Regions from separate parts of the Modicisalibacter sp. MOD 31.J genome, predicted to be linked through region 2. Evidence: predicted binding sites of a transcription regulator. Region 2 holds the regulator's gene; each other region holds the start of a gene.

Region 1 (5,111 bases), on a different contig from region 2:
CTGGGCCAGCAGGTTGCGCTGGGGGATCGCCGCGAACAGCCGGGCGATCCCCAACTGGTCGTAGAAGAACAGCCGCTGACCACCGTGCTGCACGGCGAATTGCACCGCCTGTCGGGATTGTTCCACGGCGGCCGACAACTGGCTGAGGCCGGGTTGCAGGTCGCTGGCGCCGGCATACAGCGTCAGCTCCGGCAGCTGGTTCTGCAGCAGGTCCAGCGCGGCATGCAGGTCGTCGGACAGGGCACTGGCGTGGTCCTTGTCCGCGGGCCAGATGGCGATCAGGTCCTGTTCCAGCACCAGTACCGGCCAGTCGATGCCACGGCGTTTCAGCAACTCGCCAAGGTGTTGTTCCAGTTGGTTGCGCTGATGGATCAGTTGCCAGCGTTGGTCGGGATCCTCGCTGAGCAGGCGCTGATGGAAGGCCGACAGCCGCACGCAAACCGCCGCATAGGGGCGTTCATCGTTGAGGCCCAGTTCGGCGGCACGCAGGTGGATGAGCTCGGGGGCGTCGGCGAAGCCGTTGATCAGCCGGGTCAGGAACAGCTTGATGGATTGGCCGATCAGGTTGTCCTGCACGATGGCGTTGCTGATCACCTCGGTGACCAGCACCATCTTCAGCGAGTAGGGCTGCTCGAGAATCGGGAAACTCAGCGAGTTGGCCAGATCCAGCACGCCGGCGGGGATCTCGCGGATGTACTCGGGGCCGGTGAGGATCACCAGGCCCGCTACCCGGTGTTCCACCGCCTCGCTGACCAGTTGCTTGAGGTTGGCCTCGCTGCGGGGCAGGTTGATGCCGGTGACGAAGACCAGTTCGCCGCCCCGGACCCAGGGAACGATGGTGTCGTTCTCGGCCACGTAGGGCCAGCGCACGGGGCGGTTGCCGCCTTGCAGTCCGGCCCGGAAACGGATCGCCTCCAGGCCGGGCAGCCGCGGTATCTCGGCACAGGTGATCGCCATGTCAGTCCTTGGCTGGGCTTGGCAGCGTGGCGCGCAAGGGCAGTTTCAGCAGCACGGCGTAGCTCGCCGCCGCCACGATGACGCCCACCAGCGGCGGGATTAGCGGAGAGAGGTAAGCCGCCGTGGAAGCGATCGCGTAGGCGGCCAGCCCGGTCCCGTTGAAGGCGGGCAGACGGACCTCGGCCAGCGCCGGGTAGCGGCCTTTGTGCTTGAGCCAGAAGTCCGCCATGATCACGCCGCCGATCGGCGGGATGAAGGTGCCGAGCAATACCAGGAACGGAATCAGCAGATTATACATGCCGCCCACCGCCAGCACGGTGCCGATGGCGGCGCCGGCCACGGTGACCACCCGGCGCTTGTCGGTACGCAGCAGGTTGCAGCCGGCCACGGCGAAGTTGTAGATGGTGTTGTCCTGGGTGGTCCAGATGTTGAGGAACAGCATCAGCACGGCCAGCGTCACGAAGCCCTGGGCCAGCAGCACATCGACGATATCCGCCTGCTGATAGATCATCGTGCCCAGCGCTCCGGTCAGCACCATCAGGCCATTGCCGACGAAGAAGGCGCCCAGCGTCGCGATCACCGCAATCCTGGGGGTACGGGCGAAACGGCTCCAGTTGGTGGCCTGGGTGCCGCCGCTGATGAAGGTGCCGATCACCACGGTGATGGCCGCGGCGACGCTCATGCTCTCGCTGGGTGTCTGGCCCGCCAGGCCGGCGAGCCCGCCCACGTCCACCATACCGGTGTAGAGACTGATCAGGATGAACAGCAGCATCGCCGGTACGGCGATCCGGGACAGCAGGTCGAGCCCGCGAAAGCCGATCATCGCGGTGATGCAGAAGGCCAGGCCGAACAGCACCATCAGCGGCGTCTCGAGCGCTGCCGACAGGCCCAGCGTCTTGACCAGCACCACGGCGATGGTGGCGGTGCCCCAGGCGTACCAGCCGATCTGAGTAAAGCCGAGGAGGGCGTCGGAGAGCTTGCTGCCCACCTCGCCGAAGCAGAAACGCCCCATCAGCACCGAGTTGAGACCGCTCTTGCAGGCGATATAGGCCAGGGCCGCCGCATAGGCCCCCAGTAGCAGGTTGCCGACGAGGATCACCCACAGCAACTCACCGAACGAGAAGGCGCTGCCGAGGGAGCCGCCCGCCCACATGGTGGCAGTGAAGAAGGTGAAACCGAGTAGCACCGCCGAGGTGGAAAGCAGCCCCTTGCGTTCGCCGTTGGGCACTTCGCTCAATGGGTAATCCGAGGTTTCCATGACGTCCTCCGCATGACGTTCGTCTGAGCAAAGGGGGCCCCCTTGCCGTATCACCCAGTAAGCAAGGCGCGTTCCACTATTTCGGCGGACGGGGAAAGAGGGCGCGTGTTTGTCGGTTTTCGCCCCTAACTATGTCGATAATCGGTGCAGCCTGCACAATCGGGTCGAGGCGGCGTGCCAGCATTGCGAGGGCACGCTTGGTTCGTGCCCCGTCCTGGTTCATGGCATGCGCCTTTCGGGGGCGGGATGGGTAGAAGGGCGACCCCGGCGTTTCCGAATGACACAGTCGCTGGCCATCACACCCAGCGGCGGGGGCGCCGCGTGATCCAGCGTCGATCGATGAATCGTTCGCCGTTCTCGAAGGCCTGCAACCGCGCTTCCAGATAGAACCCGTCGGCGTCGCAGTGCAGTTGTGCCCAGGTCTCGGTGTGGGCGCACCAGTCGTCGCGCCGGAAGGTCTGCCGCCAGCTCTTGCTCATGGTCGCGGTGGCCGGCGCGTCGGGGTGGATGGCGTAGCGTTCGTCCGCCGAGGCGACGTTGCGCAGGCCATGGTCGTAGGCGATCTCGCCGAAGTCGTCGACGATGGCGTGCCGCGTCCAGCCGTCGGTCAGCGAGTGGCTGACCTCCCGGGACTGGCCGCCCGCGCGCACCACGCGATGCTGCACGGGGCCGGAGAACACCGCCGGCGCGAAGCTCACCGGCGGCGTTTCGTGCGCGTTGCGCTCGGGCAGGACGAGGCGGCAGCCCGCCTCGTGCAGGGTCAGGGTGACCGGGTAGGGACTCGGCCAGACCAGCGGCCAGTAGGCGGTGGTCACCGAGACGCGCAGCCGGTGGCCGGCGACGAAGCGGTGACAGGCCTGGTTGAGGCGCACGGTGACGTCGAGCGGGGTATCCGGGGGCACGTCGGCCGGGGCGGCGTGGCTGTCGCGGTGGCAGAGGTTGAGCACACCGTAGGAGACGCGCTGCGACACGCCATCCGGCGATACGTCGCAGAGCCGCACGATCAGGTTGGCGCGGGGCTGGTCGACGCTGACGCGCAGCGCCAGTTCCGGGCGTCCCAGGATCACCGTGTCGCTTTCCAGCGGCGGAGTGTCGTAGACCAGCGAATGGGCGTCGTCGGCGCGCTGGTCGCCGGCGATCTCGGGGCCGCTGCTGTGAGGGATGTACTCGCCGCACTGCAGGCCGTTGTCGGCGGGTGCCCACAACCGTGCCTCGCGGTGGGTGGCGTCATCGTCCGGCGCCTGCAGACGGCCGTCGCCCAGCGCCAGGGTGTGCGAGCGCACGTGCGGGCTCGGCCACTGCGTCTCGGCTAGCCACTCCCCGGGAATGTCGCGGCGTTGCGGGTCGGCGCCGGAGAAGCCCTGGCAGTACACGCGGTAGAGCGGCTCCGCCATGATCCCGGTGTCGCGATCCTTCAGCCAGTGATCCCACCAGCGCAGCGCTTCCTGGAGGAAGCCGATGGTCGGTCCCGGCATCGCCAGATGCGGGTAGGCGTGGGGCCAGGGACCGACGATGCCGCGTCGCGGCCCCGGGGCGTGTTCGAGAATCTCGGCGACGAAGTTGACGTAGGCGTCGGCCCAGCCGGTGACCGCCAGGATCGGCGTGGTCAGCCGCGCATAGTCCTCGCACACCGACCCGTGGCGCCAGTAGGCGTCGCGTGTCTGATGATCGAACCAGTGCTCGGCGACGAACGGCTGGTGGGCGAGCCGGTGTCGCCAGAGTTCGCGCCAGTCGTCGCGCAGGGCGGGATCGGGCGGACGCGACATGAACGACAGCGACGACGCCGCCCAGCCGAAGTTCTCGTTGAGTACGCAGCCGCCCTTGTAGTGGACGTCGTCGTGGTAGCGGTCGACCGTGGCGCCGACGGCGATGATCGCGGCGAGCGCCGGCGGCCGGCGAGCGGCGACCTGCAGCGAATTGAAACCGCCCCAGGAGATGCCCAGCATGCCGACGCGCCCGCTGCACCAGGGCTGCGCGGCGATCCAGGCGATCGCCGCGACGATGTCGTCCTGCTCGCCGCTCAGGTATTCGTCCTCGAGCACGCCGTCAGAGTCGCCGCTGCCGCGCAGGTCGATGCGCAGCGCGGCATAGCCGTGGCCGGCGAAGTAGGGGTGCATGCGTTCGTCGTCGGCGCTGGTGGCATCGCGCTTGCGGTAGGGAATGCACTCGATGATCGCCGGGACCGGGTGTGCGTCGGCGTCCGCCGGTCGCCACAGGCGCGCCGCCAGGCGCGTGCCGTCGGGCAACGGAATGAAGAGCGCCGGCTCCTCGACGATGGCGTGCGGAAAGTCGCGGACTTCCCGGGCGTCGGGTTGGCTGCCGCTGGGAAACATGGCCTGTCCTGTCGTCGGAACGGGGCGATGCCGGCATCGCCCCGACGGTGAAAGACGGAAAAGGGTGGGAGAAAGAGGAGATCAGATGAGGTCGTGTTCGGTCAGGAAACTCCGAGCCACCTTGTCGATGTCCTGATCGTCGATGTCCACGCGGCTGTTGAGATCGATCAGCGTCGTGTCGTTCAGGGCGGCGGACATGCGGTTGAGCAGTGGCTTCAGGTCGGGATGCGCCTCGAGGGTTTCCGCGCGGACCACCGGCGCCAGCTGATAGACCGGGAAGAACTGCTGGTCGTCGTCGAGGACCTCGAAATCGAAGGCGCCGTTGCGACCATCGGTGGCGAACACCAGGGCCACGTCGACCTCGCCGTCGCGCAGGGCGTTGTAGGTCAGCCCCGAATCCATGCGCTTGACGTCGGCGCGCGGGAAGCGAAAGCCGTAGGCCTCCTGCAGCGGCCGCAGGCCGTCGTCGCGGGCGTAGAACTCGGCGTTGGAGGCCAGCGTCAGCCCGGCCCCGTCGTTCATCGCCGCGGCCAGGTCCGAGAGCGTATGGATGCCGCGCTGCT
Region 2 (5,111 bases):
ACGCCAAGGGCCGGGTCTGGTTCGCCACCGCCGACAAGGGTAGGCTGGAAACCGGCGGCAACCCGCTGATCCTGACCGGCGACGCCCAGCTCCAGACGCCCGGTGAAGGGTGGCGGATCAACAGCCAGACCCTGATCTACGATGCCGACCAGCGCCACGCCTGGAGCGACACCGAGACGGTGCTTCACAAGCACCGCCAGCGGGTCCGCGGCGAGCGCTTCGACGCCTGGATCGACACCGGCCAACTGCGCCTGGCCGGCGACGTCCACGGTTTTCACCCGCCGATCAGTCAACAGTGAGGATACCCATGCGAGCCTACCTCGCCGGACTCGGCCTGACCGCGCTGACCCTGCTCGCGCCATCGGCCATGGCGCTGGAGAGCGATGCCAGCCAACCCATCAACGTCGCCGCCGATCGCCTCGAGCTCGACGACCGCGCCGGCACCGCCGTCTACACCGGCAACGTCGACATGCAGCAGGGCAGCATGGTGCTCAAGGCCCACCGGGTCGAGATCGAACGCAACGACCAGGGCGAAGTGACCCGGGTCACCGCCACCGGCCAGCAGCAGCGCGCCTACCTCGAGCAGCGCCCGGCCCCCGATGACGAACTGGTCAAGGGCTGGGGCGACACCGTCGTCTACCATGCCGGGGCGCGCCGCGTCGAACTGATCGGCCACGCCGAGCTGCATCAGGCCAAGGACACCTTCAACGGCGCCTATGTCGAATACTATCTCGACAGTCGCAAGGTCCAGGCCCGCTCCAACGCCCAGGGCAGCCAGGACCAGCGCGTGCGCATGACCCTCACCCCCAAGTCGTCGCAATGACGAGCGCCGACAACCGAGGAGAATCGTCCGCGATGAAGACGCTCACCGCCAGCCATCTGGCCAAGAGCTACAAGAATCGCCGGGTGGTCCAGGACATCAGCCTGACCATCGGTCAGGGCAGCATCGTCGGCCTGCTGGGCCCCAACGGCGCCGGCAAGACCACCTCGTTCTACATGATCGTGGGGCTGGTGCGCGCCGACGCCGGCGAAGTGGCGATCGACGACCAGGACCTCAGCCGGGCGCCCATGCATCACCGGGCTCGCGCGGGGATCGGCTACCTCCCTCAGGAGGCCTCGATCTTCCGCAAGCTCTCGGTGGCCGACAACATCATGGCGATCCTCGAGACCCGCCGGGATCTCGACAAGGCCGCCCGCCGGACGCAGCTCGAGCACCTGCTCGAGGAGTTCCACATCGACCACATTCGCGACAACATGGGCATGAGCCTGTCCGGCGGCGAACGCCGCCGCGTGGAGATCGCCCGCTCGCTGGCCACCGAACCGGCCTTCATCCTGCTCGACGAGCCGTTCGCCGGCGTCGATCCGATCTCGGTGGGCGAGATCAAGGGCATCATCCGCCAGCTTCGCGACCGGGGCATCGGCATCCTGATCACCGATCACAACGTCCGCGAGACACTGGATATCTGCGACAAGGCCTACATCGTCGGCGACGGCCAGATCATCGCCGAGGGCGGCGCCGAGGCGATCCTCGCCAGCAAGAAGGTCCGCGAGGTCTACCTGGGCAACGAATTCCGCCTGTAGTCGCGACCGGCGCCGTCCCGCCCCTCCTGCCTCGGCGCCGCGTCCTGCAAGGCATCGCCGCTAGCCGGCCGCCGGAATAGTGGCACGGTTATTGCTTTAAGGCTTGCAAGCCTTTCGGCGTCAGGATAACGTGTCGACAAATTCTCTCGATGACGCTTCTTCGCCATGGCTATGAAACCCACGTTGCAGCTTCGGGTCGGCACCCAGTTGACCATGACGCCACAGCTGCAGCAGGCCATCCAGTTGCTGCAGCTGTCGACGCTGGACCTGCGCCAGGAGATCCAGCAGGCGCTCGAGTCCAATCCCATGCTCGAGATGGAGGAAGAGTTCGGCGAGACCACGTCCAGCGAACCGGCCGAGGATGACTGGAGCCAGGACATCCCCGACGAACTGAGCGTCGACAGCGACTGGTCCGATACCTATCAGGACCTCGCGCCGGCCGGCAGTCGCAGCGAGGATGGCCCCGACTTCGACCGCAACGCCGCCGGCGAGAGCCTTCAGGACCACCTGCTCTGGCAGCTCGACATGGCCGATCTCGACACCCGCGAGCGGCTGATCGCCGAGACCCTGATCGACGCGATCACCGCCGACGGCTATCTCGACGGCGAGCTCGACACCCTCGCCGAAGGACTTCGCGCCCAGGGCCTCGCCGGACTCCGCGCCAGCGACGTCGAGCAGGTCCTCTACCGTCTGCAACAGTTCGACCCGACCGGGGTGTTCGCCCGCGACCTGCGCGAGTGCCTGCTGCTCCAGCTCGGTACCCTGCCCGACGACACGCCGCTGCTGCCCCAGGCCAAGCGCCTGGTTCGCCAGTTCCTCGAAGCGCTCGCCGGTGACGATCGCAAGCTGCTCAAGCGGCGCCTGCGCCTCGAGGACGACCAGCTGGATTCGGTGATCGCCCTGATCCGCGCGCTCGACCCGCGCCCGGGCCAGGCCTTCGACGACAGTGCCAGCGACTACGTGATCCCCGACCTGCTCGCCCGTCGCGTACGCGACGGCTGGCGCATCGAGCTCAATCCGGAGGCGCTGCCACGGCTGCGCATCCAGCCCGACTACGCCGCCCTGATCCGCCGCGCCGACAAGAGCGACGACAATACCTTCATGAAGCAGCACCTGCAGGAGGCCCGCTGGCTGATCAAGAGCCTGTCGAGCCGCAACGACACCCTGCTCAAGGTCGGCCGCGAGATCATGACGCGCCAGCTCGACTTCCTCGAGCGCGGCGAGGAAGCCATGAAGCCCCTGATCCTCGCCGACATCGCCCAGGCCGTGGAGATGCACGAATCGACCATCTCGCGGGTGACCACCCAGAAGTTCATCCATACCCCGCGCGGCGTCTTCGAACTCAAGTACTTCTTTTCGAGCCACGTCGGCGGCGAAGGCGACGCGCACTCCAGCACCGCCATCCGCGCCCGGCTCAAGAAACTGATCGGCGAGGAGCCGCCGCGCAAGCCGCTTTCCGACAGCAAGCTGGTCGACCTGCTCGCCGAGGACGGCATCCAGGTCGCGCGACGCACCGTGGCCAAGTATCGCGAGGCCATGGGCATCCCCTCCTCCAGCGAGCGCAAGCGCCTCGCCTGAACACCGCGTCCCGCCCGGCACAGGGAAGGTGCCGCTCCCCGTCACCCCGCCGACACGCCCGCCCGCGAACGACAAATTTCACGCCTGCCTCTCGGGTAATCCCGCGGGGGTTTGCTAAGCTGCAAAAAGGGTTACAATCGAGCCACCACCCGCGGTAACAGGAGCGTGCCCATGCAAGCCAACATCACCGGCCATCACGTCGAACTGACGGATGCTCTGCGTGACTACGTCAACGAGAAACTCATGCGGCTGGAACGCCATTACGACAACATCACCACGGCCCAGGTGACGCTGTCGATCGAGAAGGAGCGTCAACAGGCCGCCTGTACCCTGCACGCCGCCGGTGCCGATCTGCACGCCGAAGCCGAGAATGCGGACATGTACGCCGCCATCGACGCGCTGGCCGACAAGCTCGACCGCCAGCTCGTCAAGCACAAGGAGAAGGCCCAGGCCCGCGCGCAAGGCGCCGGCGCCCGCTGACCCCTCCATCATGACACTGGAAGCCATCCTTCCCCCCGAGCGCACCCTGTTCGCGGTGCCCGGGGGGAGCAAGAAACGCGTACTGGAGTTCTTCAGTACCTTCATCGCGCAGAACACGCCCAGCCTCGACAGCCAGGAAGTCTTCAGCCGGCTGATCGGACGGGAACGCCTGGGCAGTACCGGCATCGGCAACGGTGTCGCCATTCCGCATGCGCGCAATCCGCACTGCAAGGCCCCGATCGCCGGCTTTCTGAAGCTCCAGGAGCCCATCGACTTCGATGCGGTCGACGGCGAGCCGGTCGATCTGATCTTCGTCCTGCTGGTTCCCGAGGAAGCGGATGACACGCACCTGGCGCTGCTCGGCCAGGTCGCCGGCATCATGAACGATGCCGACACGCGCAGTCGTCTGCGCCACAGCGAGAGCCAGCGCGACCTCTACGACATCCTGCTCGACGCGATCCGCCACCAGGGCGACCCGTCGGCCAGTGCGCGACAGGCTCCCTGACGGCCGGACACCGCTTCGCGCCACGCGCGAAACGTGTCAACATTCCCCGGGGCGCCGCGTCGCCCCGCCTTACTCATCGCCACCAGGGAGAGCCGCTCGATGCAGCTCGTGATCATCAGCGGTCGTTCCGGGTCGGGCAAGTCGATCGCCCTGCAGGCCCTGGAAGACCTCGGCTTCTACGCCATCGACAACCTGCCGGCCATGCTCCTCGACGCCCTGATCGACGAGCTCCAGCAGGACGACACCGACCGCTCGAGCATCGCCGTGAGCATCGACGCCCGCAATCTGCCCGTCGCCCTCGCGCGTTTTCCCGACCAGCTCGACACGGTACGCAGCCGCGGTATCGACTGTCAGGTGGTCTACCTCACCGCCGAGGACAAGATCCTCCTCGAGCGCTATTCGGCGACTCGCCGCCGCCACCCGCTGACCCGCGACAGCGAGATGACGCTCGCCGAGGCGATCGAATCCGAGGAGGACGCCCTGTCGCGGATTCGCGATCTCGCCGATCTGGTGATCGACACCTCGCAACTCTCGGTTCACGAACTGCGCGGGCGTATCGCCGAACAGGTGGCCCATCACCGCAGCGACCGGCTCACCCTGACCTTCGAATCCTTCGGCTTCAAGCGTGGCGTGCCCCTCGACGCCGACACGGTGTTCGACGCACGCTGCCTGCCCAACCCCTTCTGGGACCCGCGCCTGAGGCCGTTCAGCGGCCGCGACCGCGAGGTCGTCGAATTCCTCGAGAGCTACCCCGATGTCACCGCCATGGTCGACGACATCCGCGGCTGGCTGGAACGCTGGCTGCCCGCCTACCGCGCCAGCAACCGCAGTTACCTGACGGTGGCCATCGGCTGTACCGGCGGTCAGCACCGCTCAGTGTATATGGTGGAGCGTCTCGCCCGCCACTTCACCGAGCGTTTCCAGGTTCGCATCCGCCATCGCGAACTGGGGATCCAGACGGCAGTGG
Region 3 (5,111 bases), on a different contig from region 2:
CGCTTCACCGTCCTGCGCCGTGCGCGTCCCGGACTGGCGCTTTCCGGAGGCAACCGCTTCGGCCTCGGCTTTCTCGACCTCGGCCTTGCCGGTCTCGCCACCGAGGGCCGTCACCGGAGACGCGTCGCGCACCGCCTGACGCGCCCGAAGGAACAACGTTCTGACCTTTCCCAGGCGATCCTGGGTGCGATCCGAGAGCGGCGCACTGGCTTCGACCACGTGCTCGATGTGCTGCAGCTGCGCGTCGATAGTCTCGGCACTCTCGCCTTCCAGCAGGGTCGGTAGCGCGCCGAGCGCGGCCTGCGGGTCGAGCTTGAGAATGAAGAACTGCTCGCGCACCAGCGCCTTGAACCGTTCGAGGTCGAGATTGGGCTCGACTTCGGCGCGGGTCGCCTTGAGGCGCTGGAAATTGCGCTCGTCGGTCGACGGAGCCCCGCCGAGCACGAAGATGATCGCCCGCATCACGGCATCGTGAACATCGCCCTGATCGATCCTGGCGCGCATCTCTTCGCGGCGCTGGCTGACGAAGCGACGGTGCTCCGGCTCCTGCCCGGGGCGGCGGCTCGGCACCGCGCCGCGATCGACGCCCAACCCGGCCAGGATCTGCAGCCAGGGCTGGCCATAGATCTCCATGAACGTCCACTCGGTGGCGCGGTCACGCACATCGCGATAACTGTCCAGCATGCGCACGATGTCGTCGGAGAGCATGCGTTCGGCGATCCGGAAGGGGTTGTTCTCCCCCGCCCGGGCGCGGTTGGCACGGACGTAATCGGCCATCACCGGCAACGGGACGGTCGCCGGGTTGCGATCCGACAGCAGCTTGTAGCCCAGCCGGATGGGGTGCATGCGGCGAATCCAGCGTGCCGCTTCGGGGGTCATCAGGGCATGCATCCAGGGCTGCAGGTAGCGCTGGTAGAGCCCCAGGTTGATCTCCGACAGCCGCGCCACGGTGGCAAAGCGCCGCTCGTCCTCGTGCAGCGGCTGGACGATCTCGTCGACGTCCTTGAGGCCTCGCGGCGTGAACTCGAGCAGGTAATCGCCGTCGACCGGTGCTGCCTCGCTGGGCGGGCGCTCGGTGACCTGCGTCTCGTAGAGACCCGGGGGCAGGATGTCGATGTAGTCCATGTTGGCGGTGAACTCGGCATGCTCCTTGCGCGAGACGCTGCCCGACACGAAGATCCCCAGATGGCCGGTGGTATCGTGGACACAGTAGACGATGGTCTGCTCGTTGGCCTGGATGTCCTCGACGCTGTCGTAGAGGTCGGTGATCCAGCCCAGCGCCTGGGGCGGCGGCGTGATGTCATCGCCCTTGGAACAGAACACCACGATCGGCGAGCGGATGTTGCGCAGGTCGATGCGGCGCCCGTCGCGGGTCAGCAACTGGGCGGTGCTCAGGCGATTGCCGACGAACAGATTGTCGACGATGTACTGGATCTCCTCGCCGGCCAGCACCACGTGTCCGCCCCACCAGCGTTCGAATTCGAGGTAGCGATCGGCCTCGGTGTCGATGTTGGCGAACAGCCGGTACTGCTTGGTCCAGAGCGTGTTGGCCGGATTGAGCTTCTCGAAGTTCTGCACCAGCCAGGCGCCGTCGAAGTTGCCGGCCCCCAGGTCGCTGGCGAAGGCGGTGACCCAGCTGCCGCCGGTCATGCCGCCGCTGTAGCGCATCGGCGCCTTGCCGCGCTCGCCGGCCCAGTAGGACAGCGGTGCGCCGGCGATCAGGATGGGCCCGAAGCAGTCGGGCTCGAGCGCCGCCGCCATCATCAGCTGCCAGCCGGCCTGACAGTTGCCCACCACCATCGGTTTTTCGACGGTCTGGGGGTGACGCGCGATCACCTCGTGGAGGAAATGCGCCTCGGCCTCGACGACGTCCAGCACGGTCTGGCCGGGCACCGGAAACGGCAGAAAGCCGATGAAGTAGCACGGATGCCCGGCACGCAGCGCCACGCCGATCTCGCTGTCGGGCTTGAAGCCGCCGATGCCGGGCCCGTGGCCGGCACGCGGGTCGACGACCACGAAGGGCCGCCGGTCCTCGTCGATCTCGATGCCCTCGGGGGGCACGATGCGCATCAACTCGTAGTTGACCGGACGCGGCAAGTCGCGCCCATCGACGAGCAGTTCGACCTCGAATCCCAGCACGCTGGGCCGGGTCTGCTCCATATGCTCGAGATACTGATTCCCGCGCTGGCGCATGACGTCGAGATACAGCACGCTGCGCTCGACGGTGTCGCGCCAGTAGTCGATGGCGGCCTGACCGAGCCCCAGGGGGTCCCAGAACGCCGACATCGTCCGCGCGAGAGAAGCTTGAACGGGAAGCATGAGTGGGCTCCGATGAAATTTGCTGCACTGCAAGATCAGCATAACGCCATCCGGGCGTGGTTGCAGCCGGCAATCATGAAAATCGGGCCTGCGGGCGAATGCGCCAAACCGTGGCACCGAGACCGCCCGAAAGCACAAAAACAGTGCACAAGATCCCCGACGACGCACCCGAATAGCGCACAACACGCACCAGAAATGCTCACCCTACGCCCAACCCGTTGAGAAATGGCGATAAAAAAGCTGGCACAAAACGTGCAAGCCCCTTTACCGCAGTGCACGACCCCGCTAGTTCACCGCAACGAACCCGTAGACAACGAACTCACACGCCATGACTGACATTCCCTCGAGTGCCGACGTACTGTTCCTGCTGCTGGGCGCCTGCATGGTACTGGCCATGCACGCCGGCTTCGCCTTCCTGGAGGTGGGTACGGTACGCGCCAAGAATCAGGTCAACGCCCTGGTCAAGATCATCACCGACTTCGCCGCCTCGACGCTGGCCTACTTCGTGGTCGGCTACGCCATCGCCTATGGCAATGGCTTCTTCGCCAGCGCCGAGCAGCTCTCGCTCGATCACGGTTACGGCCTGGTCAAGTTCTTCTTCCTGCTGACCTTCGCCGCGGCGATCCCGGCGATCATCTCCGGCGGCATCGCCGAGCGGGCACGCTTCTACCCGCAGTTCACCGCCACGCTGCTGCTGGTAGGCCTGGCCTACCCCACCTTCGAAGGCATCGTCTGGAACGGCAACTGGCAGATCCAGGCCTGGCTGGAAGCGACCTTCGGTCAGCCCTTCCATGACTTCGCCGGCTCCCTGGTGGTCCATGGCTTTGGCGGCTGGGTCGCGCTGGTCGCGGTGCTGCTGCTGGGTGCGCGCCGGGGCCGCTATCCGCACCATGGCGCGGTGGCCGCCCATCCACCCTCGAGCATCCCCTTCCTGGCGCTGGGATCCTGGACGCTGACGGTCGGCTGGTTCGGTTTCAACGTGATGTCCGCCCAGACGCTCGACGGCATCAGCGGACTGGTCGCCGTCAACTCGCTGATGGCGATGGTCGGCGGCATCCTCGCGGCGATGGCGCTGGGCCGCAACGACCCCGGCTTCATTCACAACGGCCCCCTGGCGGGCCTGGTGGCGGTCTGCGCCGGCTCGGATCTCATGCACCCGCTCGGTGCACTGGCCACCGGCGCGGTGGCCGGCGCGCTGTTCGTGGTGCTGTTCACGCAGACGCAGAACCGCTGGCGTATCGACGACGTGCTGGGGGTCTGGCCCCTGCACGGGATCTGCGGCGCCTGGGGCGGTATCGCCGCCGGACTGTTCGGTCAGCAGGCGCTGGGGGGCCTGGGCGGCATCAGCCTCGCCTCGCAATGCGCGGGAACGCTGCTGGGCATCGTCCTGGCACTGATCGCCGGGGCCGGCATCTATGGCGGATTGAAGGCCATCGTCGGCATTCGCCTCAGCGAAGAGCAGGAATTCGAGGGCGCCGACCTGTCGCTGCACAAGATCAGCGCCACACCGGGTCGTGACTGACCCCGTGGCCGGGATCGTCAGGCCGCGGACGACGCCCGAACGGCCGGGTTCGGGCGTTGCCCCGTGTCAGGGTCCGGGGAAGCCGGGAGCGCGCGGTGCCTCGCCGGAGGCGCCGGCGTCTCGCGGCGCGTCGCCGGCCTCGGACGGTTCGCCGTCCCCGGGCCTCGCCGCCGGCGGCCGGGTCATCTCGCGGGCCTCGTCGGCGTCGTAGCCGCTGCGCTGCCGACGGGTCTGCCAGGCCAGCGCGCCCAACCCGGCCACGACGCCGTACTTGAGCGCCTTGCCCAGCAGGCCGCGGCCGTGACGACTGCTGAGCAGCAGGCCCAGGGCCCCGCCTGCCAGGGCACTGCGGGCATCCACGCGACCCGCCTGGTCGCAGCAACGGTCGATCAACCGGCCAAATTCGTCGGAGGTATGTCTGTCGTCCATGAGGTGTCTCCCATTGGTTCCTTGGTGGCTCTCTTGAGGAGGGCCAGGTAGGCGCCAGATGCCGGCGTGACAAGACCGACGCCCGGCGACTCGATGCGCCCCGCTAGCCGAATAATCCGGGTAGCAACGCTGACAGCATAGGCGATCGTGGCCGCGACGGAAAAAACCCGGCACAAGGCCGGGTCAGCATGACACCAGGCGACGCGACGCGTCACTCGATCTCGATCAGCACCTCGCCGGGGGTGACGCGATCGCCGCGGGCGACGTGGACCGCCTTGACGCTACCGGCGACGCGGGCGTGAACCTCGGTTTCCATCTTCATCGCCTCGGTGATCAGCACCGCCTGGCCTTCCTCGACCGAATCGCCGACCTCGACCAGCACGTCGACGATGTTGCCGGGCATCGAGGTGGTGACATGACCGGGCTGCGAGGCCTGGGCACGCCCCGCACCGCCGCCGCCGACGTAGTCGTCCTTGGCCTCGAAGACGACTTCCTCGGGCATGCCATCGAGGGTCAGATAGACTTGGCGCTTGCCGCCGATGCTGCCCACGCCGGTGATCTGCACCTCGTAGGACTCACCGTGGACGTCGATCACGAATTCGGTGGGCACCCCCTCGGTAACCGGACGCCCGCCGCCGTCATCCGGGGCGGGCAGCGGCTCGGGGGTGAGCGTGCCGTCGCGGCGCCCCTCGAGATAGTCGCGGCCCAGCTCGGGGAACATGGCGAAGGTCAGCACGTCCTCCTCGCCCTCGGCGAGCTCGCCGATGTCCCGGGTCAGGCGCGCCATCTCCGGCGCCAGCGCATCGGCGGGGCGCCCCTCCTCGACCGGCTCGTTGCCGAT

What was found. The regulator sigma-54, encoded in region 2, starts transcription at its own class of promoters, with help from an activator protein. The targets are predictions, from matches to a motif close to TGGCACNNNNNTTGCTNT.
Region 1: the regulator sigma-54 is predicted to act here: its motif matches at 2,274-2,291, upstream of codB (cytosine permease).
Region 3: the regulator sigma-54 is predicted to act here: its motif matches at 2,561-2,578, upstream of KGR00_RS16290 (ammonium transporter).

What each region holds. Positions count from the first base shown of each region.
Region 1 is NZ_JAGXFF010000002.1:974,659-979,769, reverse strand. Features, by position in the region: gene KGR00_RS10205 (PucR family transcriptional regulator) at 1-957, opposite strand, end outside; gene codB (cytosine permease) at 959-2,215, opposite strand; gene KGR00_RS10195 (CocE/NonD family hydrolase) at 2,512-4,548, opposite strand; gene KGR00_RS10190 (glycine betaine ABC transporter substrate-binding protein) at 4,630-5,111, opposite strand, start outside.
Region 2 is NZ_JAGXFF010000001.1:1,163,586-1,168,696, reverse strand. Features, by position in the region: gene lptC (LPS export ABC transporter periplasmic protein LptC) at 1-299, shown strand, start outside; gene lptA (lipopolysaccharide transport periplasmic protein LptA) at 308-823, shown strand; gene lptB (LPS export ABC transporter ATP-binding protein) at 856-1,581, shown strand; gene KGR00_RS05175 (RNA polymerase factor sigma-54) at 1,747-3,159, shown strand; gene raiA (ribosome-associated translation inhibitor RaiA) at 3,331-3,639, shown strand; gene ptsN (PTS IIA-like nitrogen regulatory protein PtsN) at 3,650-4,144, shown strand; gene rapZ (RNase adapter RapZ) at 4,244-5,111, shown strand, end outside.
Region 3 is NZ_JAGXFF010000004.1:502,277-507,387, reverse strand. Features, by position in the region: gene KGR00_RS16295 (DUF3141 domain-containing protein) at 1-2,319, opposite strand, end outside; gene KGR00_RS16290 (ammonium transporter) at 2,648-3,841, shown strand; gene KGR00_RS16285 (DUF533 domain-containing protein) at 3,908-4,270, opposite strand; gene oadA (sodium-extruding oxaloacetate decarboxylase subunit alpha) at 4,482-5,111, opposite strand, start outside.